DNA from 4 places in the Micromonospora inositola genome. Region 1 is predicted to be linked to each of the others. Evidence: riboswitches for the same ligand, from Rfam matches in the RefSeq annotation. Region 1 holds a riboswitch; each other region holds the start of a gene.

What was found. Region 1 has a riboswitch for cyclic di-AMP ahead of GA0070613_RS16645 (coiled-coil domain-containing protein). Riboswitches for the same ligand answer to the same signal wherever they lie in the genome.
Region 2: it holds a riboswitch for cyclic di-AMP, as region 1 does, so the genes downstream of both, GA0070613_RS29710 (C39 family peptidase) here and GA0070613_RS16645 (coiled-coil domain-containing protein) in region 1, are expected to answer to the same signal.
Region 3: it holds a riboswitch for cyclic di-AMP, as region 1 does, so the genes downstream of both, GA0070613_RS22250 (LysM peptidoglycan-binding domain-containing protein) here and GA0070613_RS16645 (coiled-coil domain-containing protein) in region 1, are expected to answer to the same signal.
Region 4: it holds a riboswitch for cyclic di-AMP, as region 1 does, so the genes downstream of both, GA0070613_RS08785 (C40 family peptidase) here and GA0070613_RS16645 (coiled-coil domain-containing protein) in region 1, are expected to answer to the same signal.

Annotation. Positions count from the first base shown of each region.
Region 1 covers NZ_LT607754.1:3,463,221-3,466,418, forward strand. Annotated here, with positions in the region: gene GA0070613_RS16640 (hypothetical protein) at 1-432, opposite strand, end outside; gene GA0070613_RS16645 (coiled-coil domain-containing protein) at 547-1,620, opposite strand; cyclic di-AMP (ydaO/yuaA leader) riboswitch at 1,625-1,756, opposite strand; gene GA0070613_RS16650 (cation diffusion facilitator family transporter) at 1,900-2,814, opposite strand; gene GA0070613_RS16655 (HelD family protein) at 2,920-3,198, opposite strand, start outside.
Region 2 covers NZ_LT607754.1:6,236,230-6,239,427, forward strand. Annotated here, with positions in the region: gene GA0070613_RS29705 (alpha/beta fold hydrolase) at 1-636, opposite strand, end outside; gene GA0070613_RS29710 (C39 family peptidase) at 758-1,579, opposite strand; cyclic di-AMP (ydaO/yuaA leader) riboswitch at 1,809-1,950, opposite strand; gene GA0070613_RS29715 (hypothetical protein) at 2,239-3,030, opposite strand; gene GA0070613_RS29720 (hypothetical protein) at 3,183-3,198, opposite strand, start outside.
Region 3 covers NZ_LT607754.1:4,664,059-4,667,256, forward strand. Annotated here, with positions in the region: gene GA0070613_RS22245 (LLM class flavin-dependent oxidoreductase) at 1-1,064, opposite strand, end outside; cyclic di-AMP (ydaO/yuaA leader) riboswitch at 1,338-1,510, shown strand; gene GA0070613_RS22250 (LysM peptidoglycan-binding domain-containing protein) at 1,512-2,195, shown strand; gene GA0070613_RS22255 (YbaB/EbfC family nucleoid-associated protein) at 2,380-2,754, shown strand; gene GA0070613_RS22260 (M4 family metallopeptidase) at 2,801-3,198, opposite strand, start outside.
Region 4 covers NZ_LT607754.1:1,834,144-1,837,341, forward strand. Annotated here, with positions in the region: gene GA0070613_RS08775 (pyridoxamine 5'-phosphate oxidase family protein) at 1-98, opposite strand, end outside; gene dcd (dCTP deaminase) at 177-755, shown strand; gene GA0070613_RS08785 (C40 family peptidase) at 796-1,782, opposite strand; cyclic di-AMP (ydaO/yuaA leader) riboswitch at 1,844-1,979, opposite strand; gene GA0070613_RS08790 (N-acetylmuramoyl-L-alanine amidase) at 2,211-3,198, shown strand, end outside.

The DNA.
Region 1 (3,198 bases):
GGAGAGCACGGTGGCGACGAGCAGCAGCGTGCTGGAGACCGCCGGCGGGATCACCAGGTCCAGCCGGTCCCGGATGGTCACCGCCGCGCCCAGCTCGCCGAGCCCGCGCACGGTCGGGGTCAGCAGCAGCAGGACCAGGCCGAGCATCACCGTGGTGAGCGCGAACTTGACCAGCACCCAGCGCCAGCGCAGCAGACCCCACGGGGTGAGCAGCGCGCTGACCACCCCGACCAGCCAGACCACGACGCTCAGCGGCGCGAAGAGGTACGTGACGACGAGCCCCGCGGCCGGGTAGACCACCTCGGGGTCGGCGCCGCGCAGCCCGGCGACGCCCAGCATCAGCAGCACCAGGTCCGCGCCGAGCCAGCCCAGCGAGGTGACCAGGTGCAGGGTCAGCAGGGCCTTGCGGGCGGCGGGGGAGAGTCGGCTCATGCCCACGATGCTGGTCCGGCGGCCCGGCCGCGTCGTGGGGCCGGCGGCGACATCCGGCGTACGTCGGCGGACGTAGCGGGGGTGACCCGTCCGGCGACGGGTCACCCCCTCGGCTCAGTAGACCGACAGGTGCACGTGGTTGGTGTGATCGCTGGACGGGTCGCCGTTGCCGCCGCTGTACGCCTTCCAGCCGCTGCTCGGCAGCCAGATCTGCTTGAACCAGATCACGTAGAGCACAGCCAGCGCGTCGGAGTTGCGGACGAAGTAGGCCGCCAGGTTGTTGCCGTACGTCCGGTCGCCGCCGGAGGCGACCCCGCCGAAACCGCCGGACTGCGCGGCGAAGTCGCATGCCCGGCCCTTCGGGTGCTCACCGGATCCGCTGGGCCGGTAGCAGGAGACGTACCGGGTGAAGCCGGCCGACTTGGCCTCGTTGAGCGCGTGCAGCGTGCGCGGGGTGATGCAGCCGTCGGCCGGGGTGGGGTCGTTGACGCTGCACGATTCGGGCGGCCAGGAGCCGTCGGAGTTGCGCGGCGCCGGGTCGGCGTTCGCGGTGGAGGTGCCCCGGACCGTGCCGCCGCTGTCGCTGCTGCTCTGGGCGCGGTCGTTCGCCACCTCCAGGGCGCGTTCGGCCTGCTGCTTGCGCTTGGCCATCACCGCGACCTGCTTGCGCTGTTCCTGGATCTCGGCGTTCAGCGCCGTCCGGGTCGTCGTCGCCCGGTCCCGGGTCTCGATCAGGTCGCGCAACGCCCGGTCCTCGTGGGCGGCGACCTGGCCCAGCGCGGCGGCGCGATCCATGAAGCCTTCCGGGCTGTCGCTGTTGAGCAGCGCCGCCGCGGTGCCGAGCCGGCCGGTCCGGTACGCGACCCCGGCGATCTCGCCGACCTTGGTGTCGCGGACGCTCAGCTCGGCGTTGGTCGTGGTGAGCTGGTCGGTGAGCTGCTTCTGCCGTCCGACCGAGCGGGCCAGCGCCGCCTTCGCCTCCAGCCAGCCCTTGCTGGCCGCGTCGAGCTGGGCGCGCAGCGCCGGGGTGCCGCCCTCGTCGTCGCCGGGGGCGGCGGCGAGCAGGCCGGCCCGGGGCGCGGCCGCGGCGGGGCCGACCGGGGCGGTCGCGACGCCGAGCGCGAGCGTCGCCACGAGCAGGGCCGCCAACCGGGCGGCCGTCCGTCGTACTGGTGCCACTGCTGGCATTCAGGTTTCCTTCCGTCAGCCGCCGACCGGGTTAGCTGACGGGTTCGGGACGGAAGATCCCTACCGCTGGCGCGGATGCACCCCACGAACATGGTTCCCCGGTTCGCCGCGGGCGGCGATTAGGCGGCGGCCACCGCAGGCGCCGGAGGGCGCCGCCCGGCGGAGGCCGGGGCCGAGCCTACCGGTGGTGCCCCGTCCCGGCCCGGTGAGCGAAGGGCGCGATCGGGAGCAAAACCGGCACAGGTGCACAATACTCACTCTGATTTAAGTTTGCCCTAATTACCACTCGACTGCACCACAGGCCCCGGCTGACGCTCCGGGCTCGATCTGCAACGTGGCGTGATCGATCCCGAAGTCCTCGTGCAGCGCGGCCCGGGCGGCGGCCAGCACCTCGCCCACGTCGGCCCCGGGCGCCATGGTCAGGTGCGCCGAGGCCACTTCCATGCCGGAGGTCAACGTCCAGACGTGCAGGTCGTGCACCTCGGCGACGCCGGGCACCGCGGCCAGCCGGTCGTGCACCGCGGTCACCTGGAGGTGCTCCGGGGCGGCCTGCACCAGGATGCGCACCGCGGCCCGCCCCAGCCGCCAGGTGCGCGGCAGGATGAACAGCCCGATCCCGACGGCGACCAGCGGGTCCGCCCACCACCAGTCGGTGAGCGCGATGACCAGCGCGGCGCCGATCACCCCGAGCGAGCCGAGCAGGTCGCCCAGCACCTCCAGGTACGCCCCGCGCAGGTTGATGCTCTCCTGCGCCCCGGCACGCAGCAGGGCGAAGGCGGCGATGTTGGCCAGCAGGCCGAGCACCGCCACCGCGAGCATGGGACCGGCCAGCACCTCCGGCGGCTCGCCGAACCGGCGTACCGCCTCGACCAGCACGTAGATCGCGACCGCGCCGAGCAGCACGGCGTTGGCCAGGGCGGCCAGCACCTCCAGCCGGTAGAGCCCGAAGGTGCGCTGCGGGTCGGTGTCGGCGTGTCGGGTGGCGGTGATCGCGGCCAGGGCCATGCCGATGCCCAGCACGTCGGTGAACATGTGCCCGGCGTCCGAGAGCAGGGCGAGCGAGCCGGTCGCGAACGCGGCGACCGCCTCGACCAGCATCAGGGCGCTGAGCAGCCCGAACGCGGCCCAGAGTCGACCCCGGTGGCGGGACGCGGCGTTGGTCACCGCCCCGCTGTGGTCATGACCTGCGCCCACGCCCACACCCTTTCGCCCCTCGCCCCGGCGGGGCCAATCTATGCTCACATCGCTATGTATGCAAGTGACTGACCGGCGTCCGCCCGCTCGCGGTCAAAGCCCTGCTCAGCCCAGCGGGTCGAGGGTGGTGAGCCGTTGCGTGGCCCGGGAGAGCGCCACGTAGAGGGTCCGTACGCCGGAGCCCGGCTCCGCCCGGATCTCGCTCGGCGCGACCAGCACGACCCCGTCGTACTCCATGCCCTTGGCCTGCAGGCTCGTCACCACCTGGAGCCGGGAGCCGCCCAGGTCGGCGAGCCAGCCGGCCACCTCGTCCCGGCGCGGCACCGGGGTGATCACACCGACCGTCCCCTCGACCTCGGCCAGCAGGGCCCCGGCCGCCTCGAC
Region 2 (3,198 bases), 2.8 Mb from region 1:
CACCATCGGATCCTGCTCCCCGCGGGCCAGCAGCACCGGCACGTCGGTCGCCGCGAGCAGGGCCGGCAGCCGCGGCTCCCCCACCCCGAACGCGGCCGGGTCCATCGCCAGCCGCCAGCGGCCGTCCTCCCGGCGCAGTCCGGCGTCGACCACCGGGTGGTCCGGCGCGAAGAGGCCGGCGAGGCCGGAGACCCGCAGGTACCGGCGGGCCGCCTCGTCCCGGCTGGCGAACCAGGTGACCGGCCGCTCGGCCAACTCCCGGGCCTTCTCCAGCTCGGCGGGAGACCAGACCGCCTTGATGCCGAGCCCGACCACCGCGTCGACGGGCAGGCCGAGGTGCCGTGCGGCCAGCGCCAGCGCCACCACCCCGCCGAGCGAGTGCCCGAGCACCACGAGCCGGTCCCGCGGCCCCAGCCGGTCGGCGACCGGCCCCAGGCCCGCCACCACCCGCCGGGCCAGTGCCGCGAAGGTGTACGCCGGCAGCGGCGGCGACCAACCGTGTCCGGCCAGGTCGGGGGCGAGCCAACGCCCCGCCCACCGGCGCTCCAGCAGCGGCGCCCAGGGCAACCACACCTCGCCGGTGGCGCCCAGGCCGTGCAGCAGCAACAGCTGGCGGGTACCCGTCTCGTCGGCCATACGGCGCAGTGTGCCACCGGTCGGACGCGACGCGCGAGAGCCAGCGGCGGGCCGTACGGTCGGCATACGACGTCGGGCACCGGCTCCAGGAGCCGGTGCCCGACGGGTGACGCGGAGTGGATCAGGCGGAGTAGCCGCGGGTGGCCATCCAGTTCGCCAGGTCGATGGTGGTGATCCAGTACTCCGGCAGCGCCGGGTTCGCCGAGTCGGCGATCCGCACGGTCCGGCCGTCGTTCTTGTAGCCGACCACCGCGATGTAGTGGCCGCCCGGGAAGGAGTGCCAGCCGCCGTCGGTGTCGGTGGCGTCGCCCGCGACGTTGGCGACGACGCCCCGCCCGTCGGTGATCGCCTTCACGACGTCGGCCTGCAGCTGGTCCATCTGTGCGGGGGTGGCCGCACCCGGGATCATATGCGTCCGGTACGGGTTGCCCTTGACCATCTGGTTCAGCCCTCGGGTGGTGTCCTCGGCCGAGTTGGTGCCATTCTCGGTGGTGCCGAGCGGGCCGGCCATCTCGTCCTGGGTCCGCTCGATGCCGGCCGCGCTCAGCGCGTTCCGCACCGCGGCGGGGCCGCAGTTGTAGAAGTAGAGCTGCGCCTCGTAGTTGTAGTCCAGGACCTTGGTCGACGGCGGCTTCGGCGCCGCCTTCCGGGTCAGGTCGGGGTTCGGCTTCGCCGAGGTCGTCGACGCCGACGGCTTGGGGCTGGACGACGTCGACGGGGCGGCGGCGATCCGCTCCTGGCTGCGGGTGGCCACGTCGCCGAGACGCGGGGCCAGCTCAGAGACGGCGGCGGTGGTCTCCTGGCGGACGGGCGCGTCGTCGGTGTTGGCGAGCAGGGCGCCGGTGCCGGAGGCCAGCACGAGCGCGGCGGCGGAGCCGGCGACGATCTGGTACGGGCGCTCGGTCGCGAGGCGCCGCAACTGCCGCTTCAGGGTGTGCTTCACGTTGGTCCTCCACGGGGGGCGGGAGCGGCGCACGCCGGACCGACGCGCGGAGGAACTCACGCGCGACGAGGGATCGTGGGCGGTGCGACCGCGGGAACGGGGGCGCCCGGTCAACCGGGCGGCAGGGCGGATGCCGGAATCAGCGCGCCGGTGAGGCGGGCGACGGCACCGCGGCGCCGTGGAGGCGGGGGGACGAACGGGGGATGGGATCTGGCTCCACGAGGATGGGAACTCCTTCCGACACCGCCTACCGGGTTAGCTGACGGATTCGGGCGGGAAGATCGCCCTACCGCGGGCCGTGGCTCGCGGATTCACCCCGGACGTGCACTGGGTCCCCGGTTCGTGACATCACGATTGAGCGGGTCGGCGCGGCGTCGCCTCTTGCGATCGGAAACCGCACCGGACGCGCTGACACTACCGGCGGGTATCCGCCCTGCCAAGCGGCCCCACCTGCTTAAACCTCGGTCACCATTACTCTGACCGGAACAGCCCGTCACTGACGTCACTCAATGGGACATGCAGTTATGACGGAACCATCGGGCGAAATTCGGACATCGGGTGGCGAGTGGCCCGGAAATTGCGGGGGTCGATCGCCGGAACCGGCCCGGATGACCGTTTCCCGATTCGCGTGACGAGGCTCACCGAATTCAGGTCACAATTCAGCCAACCCGCGCCGGCCGCCAGCGCGCCGGGCGGGCCGGGGCGGTGGCGACCACCACCGGGGCGAGGGTCTGGGTGACCGCCTCCGCACGGCGTACCGGGACCGGTCCGGGGCGCACCGCCGCCGCGGCGGCGTACGCCTCCACGGCCAGCGCACGGGCCGCCTCGGCGGCCAGCTCCGCGTCCCGCCAGGCCCGCTGCTCCCGCTCGGCCGCCGTGCGGTAGCCGGCCAGCCGGCCGTCGCGTACCACCCGGGCCAGGACGATCTCCTGCTCCGCCGGGTGCCGGCGCGGGTCCCACCCGTTGCGGTGCGCGAGGACGTCGGCGAGCTGCCGCGCCGACAGCTCACCCCGCCAGTGCGCCGCCATCGCGGCGTGGCGCAGCCACCGCTCCCGGGCGGCGTACTCCGCCGGGGTCCGCGGGGTACGCGGCGCGGGCAGCACGGCGGCGCCGGCGAGCCGACGGGCGACGCTCTCCGCCTCGTCGTACGCCCGCCAGGCCCGGTCGGCCTCGTCCTGGGCCCGCAGCCACTGCTCCCGCCGTCGACGCGCGGTCTGCGCCGCCCCGGCCGCGGCCACCGCCACCTCGTCGGCGTACCGGCGCAGGTCGGCGAGGCGGGCCGCCTCCTCGGCGGCCGGGTCGGGGACCGGCTCGGCGTCGGACGGGGTCTCCCGCTCGGGGCGGGCGACCAGCGCGGCGAGCAGGGCCAGGGCGAGCAGGACCAGGGCCGACCAGATGGCGGCGGCCTGCGGGACCTCGATCAGGAACTGGTAGAGCACGGTCTGCATGATCGGCACCTCACGGGAGCGATGTGGCGGAGGAGAGGTCCGCACGCCCCGGCGCGGCGGGGCGCGGGGAGGAACGGGCGCCACCGGGCCGCCGTCGGGCGGGGTGCGGGGGTGAGGTTCGGTGGAGAGCGGCTGCGGGCGTGGCCCGCGGGCGGTCAGCGGGACGGCGGG
Region 3 (3,198 bases), 1.2 Mb from region 1:
TGCCCGGCCGGCGCCGGCGGGGCGGCCGGGCGGGTGGACTCGTCCCAGAGTTCGTGGTCGGTCAGCCGGACCTCCGGATCGGGGGTGGGGGTGACGGCGAGCGTGGTGGAGCCGCCGGCCTCGACCACCTCGCGCTGCTCCTCAACGGCCTTCGCCCGGCTGCCGGGCTCGGCGCGCTCGGCGGCGACCAGCTCCCGCACGGCGGGCGCGACCTCCTGCGCGAAGAGCTGGATCGCGGTGGGGTCGTCGGCGCCGAGGATGAACCCGGAGGTGCCGTGGTCCAGGGCGAGACCCGCCAGCTCCTCCACCCACTGCTCGGGGGGCCCGGCCAGGAAGCCGGAGCGGGAGCGGGTGAATCGCCCGGAGATGTTGAGCAGCCGCCGCACCGAGCGGGGATCCCGCCCGGCCGCGTCGGCGCCCTCGTCGACCAGCGCGTTGAGGTCCGCCAGCTCCGCCGGCCCCTTGGGCAGGTACGCCATCGACGGCAGCCAGCCGTCCGCCGCCCGCCCCACCAGCCGCAGCATCCGCGGCTTGTACGCGCCGATCCAGATCCCCACCTCGTGCGCCGGCGCGGGTCCCCGCTTCGCGCCGACCACCCGGTAGTGCTCGCCCTCGACCCGGATCCCGCCACGCCGGTCGACCGCCCACACCCTCCGGATGATCCGGATCGCCTCGTCCAATGCGTCCACGGCCTGGCCGGGGGTGAGCCGCCGCCCCCCGTTCGCCTCGATCGCCTCCCAGAAGGCGCCCGCGCCGAGACCCAGCTCGGCGCGGCCGTCGCTGAGCAGGTCCAGGCTGGCGACGCTGCGGGCCAGCACCACCGGCTGCCGCAGCGGCAGGTTCAGCACGTTGCCGGCCAGCCGGATGCGGCTGGTCGCCGCCGCCAGGAACGACATCAGCGTCCAGGTGTCCAGGAAGCCCGGCTGGTACGGGTGGTCCTGGAAGGTGGCGAGGTCGAGGCCGACCTGTTCGCAGAGCTTGGCGAGGGCCACCACCTGCTCGGGCCGGTCGGCGGTGGGGGTGAGGAAGCTGCCGAAGATGAGTTGGTGCCCGTAGTCCGTCATGTGCGCCCGCTACCTCGTTCGCGTCCCGTGCCGCTCGGCCGGCCACCGGCCTTCGCCACCGTAGCCGGAGGCCAGAAGGGACGCCCAGCGCCACCGACCTGCGTGGGGACCCGCTGTCCGGCACCCGCCCGGCAGCCTCCTTATTGCACATCCGGACACCTCGCAACTCGTAATGCCGCGCCTTCGCTCGGCCGGGTGAAGAACTTCACAAGAAGTGGGCGATCACCCCAAACCGTTCCTAACGTCGTATGCGTTCGCGATTGCGGACACCACGGGCCGGTAACGCCTAATTCCGCCGCCGGCCCGGTGGTACCTGGACCTCAGGCGGGAGCGGGGGACCCACACGTTCCTCGGTGCTCGACACCTCGGGGTGAAGCCGCCTACCGGCGGCCGGGCTCCTCGGCCCGAACCCGACAGCTCACCTCGTCGGCGTGGAGGAAACCCAACATGGCAACTGAACACACCGCACGCCACCACCGGACCAGCCCGCGTCGGCTCGCCGTCGGGGCACTCGTCGTCGGCGCGGCAACCGGCGCCGCCGCGATCCTCGGGCCGGCCGCGCCGGCCAGCGCGGCCAGCGTGAACTGGGACGCCATCGCCCAGTGTGAGTCCGGCGGCAACTGGCACATCAACACCGGCAACGGCTACTACGGCGGCCTGCAGTTCTCCAAGAGCACCTGGAACGGCTACGGCGGCCAGAAGTACGCCAGCCGGGCCGACCTGGCCAGCCGCGGCGAGCAGATCGCCATCGCCGAGAGGGTCCTCGACGGGCAGGGCATCGGCGCCTGGCCGGTCTGCGGCAAGAAGGGCGGCTCGACGAAGCACTATTCGTCCAAGTCGGACTCAGGGACGAAGAAGAAGTCCCGCTCGGACTCCGGGTCGAAGTCCAAGGCCGGCTCCTCGGAGCGGTCCTCGCGCGGCGACCGGCCGGCCACCCGTAGCCACCGGCGTACCGCGCCGGCCTCGGGCGGCTCGGGCGCCTACGTGGTGAAGCCGGGCGACGCCCTGTCGATGATCGCCGACGTGCAGGACCTGGCCGGCGGCTGGCACGCGCTGTACGAGCGCAACAAGCGCGTGGTCGGCGACGACCCGGGCCTGATCTTCCCGGGCCAGCAGCTGCGGCTGCGCTGACGTACCACCGGTTCCCACCCCACCGGTCGGAACCGACGCAGCCGACGAACGCCCGGCCGGTGCTCCGGCCGGGCGTTCGCCGTCCGGCAACCCGCCGTGGACGTGGCGACGGTGTGGCGGGCGGGTCGGGACGCGGATTGCTATCGTCACGGTGCTCGTGAAGGGACGTGAAGAAAGCGCGGCTATGACCAACGAACCGTTCTCCGCGGCCGCGAGCCTCGATGAGCTGCTGACCCGGACGCAGCAGGCGTTGTCGGCCATGCGCTCCCGGCCGGCCGAGCACACCGACGGCGATGCGCCGGAACTGCTCCGCGCCGATGGCACGGCGGCCGACGGGCTGGTGCGGGCTGTGGTCGTCCAGGGTGGCCGGTTGGAGTCCGTCACCGTCGACCCGCGGCTGTCGGCGGCGGGGATCGAGACGGTCTGCGGGCACATCGTGGCGGCCGTCAACGCCGCCCTCGCCGACCTGGAAGCCCAGGTCAGCGCCACGGCGCGGGCCGACGTGGACGCCCTGGCCGCCCGGCTGGCCGCAGCACCCCGCCTACGGCTGACGCACTGAAGCGGTCGGTCGCCGGGAGGACGACGACCGACCGCTTCGGAGTTGATCAGCTCAGGTTGAGCGCGGTGTCATCGATGACGAAGGACGTCTGCAGGGAGCTGTCCTCCACACCGCTGAACGAGATGGTCGCGGTGGTGCCGGCCAGCGACGAGACGTCGAAGGACTTCAGGACGTAGCCGGCGGCGGCGTTCACGTTTGAGTACGTCGCCAGGGTGGTGCTGCCGGCCTTGACGGTCAGCTTGTCGTAGACGGTGCTGCCCGACTCGGACGTGTCGATGTGCAGGTAGAAGGAGAGCGTGGCCCGACATCCGGCCGGGATGCTCACCGCCTGCGACAGGGTGTCGGTGTGGGTCGAGCCGTACCCGTCAAGCCACGCCTTGTACGAACCGCCGTGCGCGGCCTGGCTGGTGGAGTTGGTGATGACGCCGGAGGTGGCGGTCCAGC
Region 4 (3,198 bases), 1.6 Mb from region 1:
GCGAGGTAGCCGAAGCCCGGCCCGTACTGCTGCAGGAGAAGGCGGATCTCGTCGGCGAGGCGGGGCTCGTCGGCGGCGAATTCGGACCAGGAAGCCATGCCGACATTCTATCGAACACACGTACGAACGCGCAGTCCGACACGCAGGTCACCCGTACCGGTCGCTATGGTGTTCCGATGCTGCTCTCCGACCGCGACCTGGTCTCCGAGATCAAGGCGGGCACGCTCGCGCTGGAGCCGTTCGAGCCCACGCTGGTGCAACCGTCCAGCATCGACGTACGCCTGGACAAGCTCTTCCGGGTCTTCAACAACCACCTCTACACGCACATCGACACGTCGGTCCAGCAGGACGACCTGACCTCGATGGTGGAGGTGCCGGAGGGCGAGCCGTTCGTGCTGCACCCGGGCGAGTTCGTGCTCGCCTCGACGCTCGAGGTGATCTCGCTGGGCGACCAGCTCGCGGGGCGCCTCGAAGGGAAGAGCTCACTGGGCCGGCTCGGGCTGCTCACCCACTCCACCGCCGGCTTCATCGATCCGGGCTTCTCCGGCCACGTCACGCTGGAGCTCTCCAACGTGGCGAACCTGCCGATCACCCTCTGGCCGGGGATGAAGATCGGGCAGCTGTGCATCTTCCGGCTCTCCTCGCCGGCCGAGCACCCGTACGGCTCCGCGGTCTACGGCTCCCGCTACCAGGGGCAGCGCGGTCCGACGCCGAGCCGGTCCTGGCAGAACTGGCGGACCTGGCCGACCCGCTGACGGTGGCAGGGGCCCCCACGCGGGAGCCCCTGCCGGTGGATCAGCCCGGTCGGCCGTAGCTGTTGATCTGGCCGTCGTCGACGCGTTTCATCGTGATCGGCTTGCCCGACTGGGAGGCGTGCACCACCCAGCCGCCGCCGACGTACATGGCGACGTGGTGCAGGTCGCTGTAGTAGAAGACCAGGTCTCCGGGGCGCAGCTCGCTCCGGCTCACCCGGCGGGTGACGTCGTGCTGCTGGCGGGCGTTGTGCGGCAGCGAGACCCCGGCCTTGGCCCAGGCCGCCATGGTCAGGCCGGAGCAGTCGAAGTGGTCCGGGCCGGCCGCGCCCCAGACGTAGATCTTGCCGATCTGGGCGCAGGCGAACTTGACCGCGACCCCGGCGGGGCCGCCCGGGTAGCCGGACGGGCACGGCGCGGGCCGCAGCGGGCCGCCGCCACCGCTGCCGTAGATCTTGAGCCGGAGCTTGTCCAGCTTGGCGATCTCGGCGTTGATCTGCTTCTTCTTCGCCGCAAGCTGGGCCTCGGTCCGGGCCAGCTGGGCGACCATCTCGTCCAGCGGCTTCTTCTTGGCGGCCAGCTGATCGCGCAGCTCGACGACGTTGCGCACCTGCTGCTGCTGGCGGTGGGCGAAGCGGTCGAGCAGTTCGAGGCCGGTGACCACGTCGCTCGTCGACCGGCTACCCAGCAGCGCGTTCACCGTTGAAAGGTTGTCGCCCTTGTACGCCTCGGCGGCGAGGCCGCCGACCTGGCCCATGGCGAGGTCCACCTGGAGCTGCAGCGGGGCGATCTGCTTGGCGAGCGCGTTCACCTGCTTCCGCTTGACGGCGAGGTCCTGGCGGGTGGCGTTGTGCTGCTCGATGATCGGTTCGAGCTTGTTCCAGTCCTGGTCGATCTGGCGCTCGATCTCGGCGACCGTCGGTTCGGCGTGCGCCGCCGTGGCGCCACCGGTCAGGATGACGGCGGTGCCGGCCAGGGCGGCGAGGGCGGTGGTGAAGCGGGACCAGCGTGGACGCGGCGCAGCCGTCATCCGGTCGACCGACCGGACCGACGGTCGCCGCGGGGCATGGTGTGCCACCGGGCTTCCGTACTCCTTCTTCGCTGACCGCCTACCGGGTTAGCTGACGGGTTCGGACGGGAAGGGAGCCGCCCTACCGCAGAGCTGCGGATTCACCCCCGGTACCTGGTTCCCCGGCTCGCCCGGAGGCGACTCGGCGGTGTCGGACAGTCACCACCCGGGTTGGACGATGCACATACCGGCCGACGATTGACCAGAGTAGAGAGCGCCGTTATCGATCCGCAACCCGCGACGCCGTGACACTCCGTACCGGAATTCCCGATGATCACGGCGGTGAAGGTTTCTTTCACTCAACATCATCGCGGGGAAAGGTATTGACCCGATGCCATGCGTGGGGCGAGGGTGAGCACGCAGTGACTTCCGCCCGATCTGGAGGTTCCATGCTCCGCTCACCAGTGCCGCCAAGCAGACGGGTTCTGCTCGCCACCGCCATGGCGGCGGCCACCCTTCTCCTCACCACCGGACCCGTCGCCGCCGAACCCGACGCCGGGCCCGCCGACACCACCGACCGCCAGCAGCAGTACGCCGCCGCCGCGGCCGAGTACGGCGTGCCGGGGAGCGTGCTGCTCGGCGTGTCGTACCTGGAATCCCGCTGGGACACCCACCCTGGCCAGCCCAGCACAAGCGGCGGCTACGGCCCGATGCACCTGACCGACGCCGAACAGGTCGCCAGCACGCCGTCCAGCGGGCACGTCGACGAGGACGAGGACCCCCGGGGGGACGAGTCCCGGCCCCTGGTCCTCGACCCCGCCACGGCGGCCGAACCGACCGGGGACCTCCTGCCGCAGGCGTCCCTGCAGACCCTCGACGCCGCCGCCGCGCTCACCGGCGCGGCCGAGGAGACGCTGCGCACCGACGCCGCCGCCAACATCCGCGGCGGGGCGGCGCTGCTCGCGTCGTACCAGAAGGAGCTGGGTGCGCCGGTCGGTGCCGGCAGCGACCCGGCGGCCTGGTACGGCGCGGTGGCCCGGTACTCCGGCGCGGACACCGAGGACGCCGCGGCGGCCTTCGCCGACGAGGTGTACGACCAGATCGGCCTCGGTGCCAGCCGGACCACCGACGACGGCCAGCGGGTCACTCTCGCCGCCCTGGCGGTGACGCCCGACGAGTCCGGGTTGCACCGGCTCGGGTTGCGCCGCGCCGAGCGGCCGGACGGCCTGGAATGCCCGGTCCGGCTCGCCTGCGAGTGGATCCCCGCGCCGTACGAGAAGTACGGCCCGAACCCGGGCGACTACGGCAACCACGACCTCGGCGACCGGCCCGCCCAGCAGAAGATCGAGTACATCGTCATCCACGACACCGAGGGCTACTTCGGCCCCAGCGTGAAGCTGGTGCAGGACAAGACCTACCTGGGCTGGCACTACACGC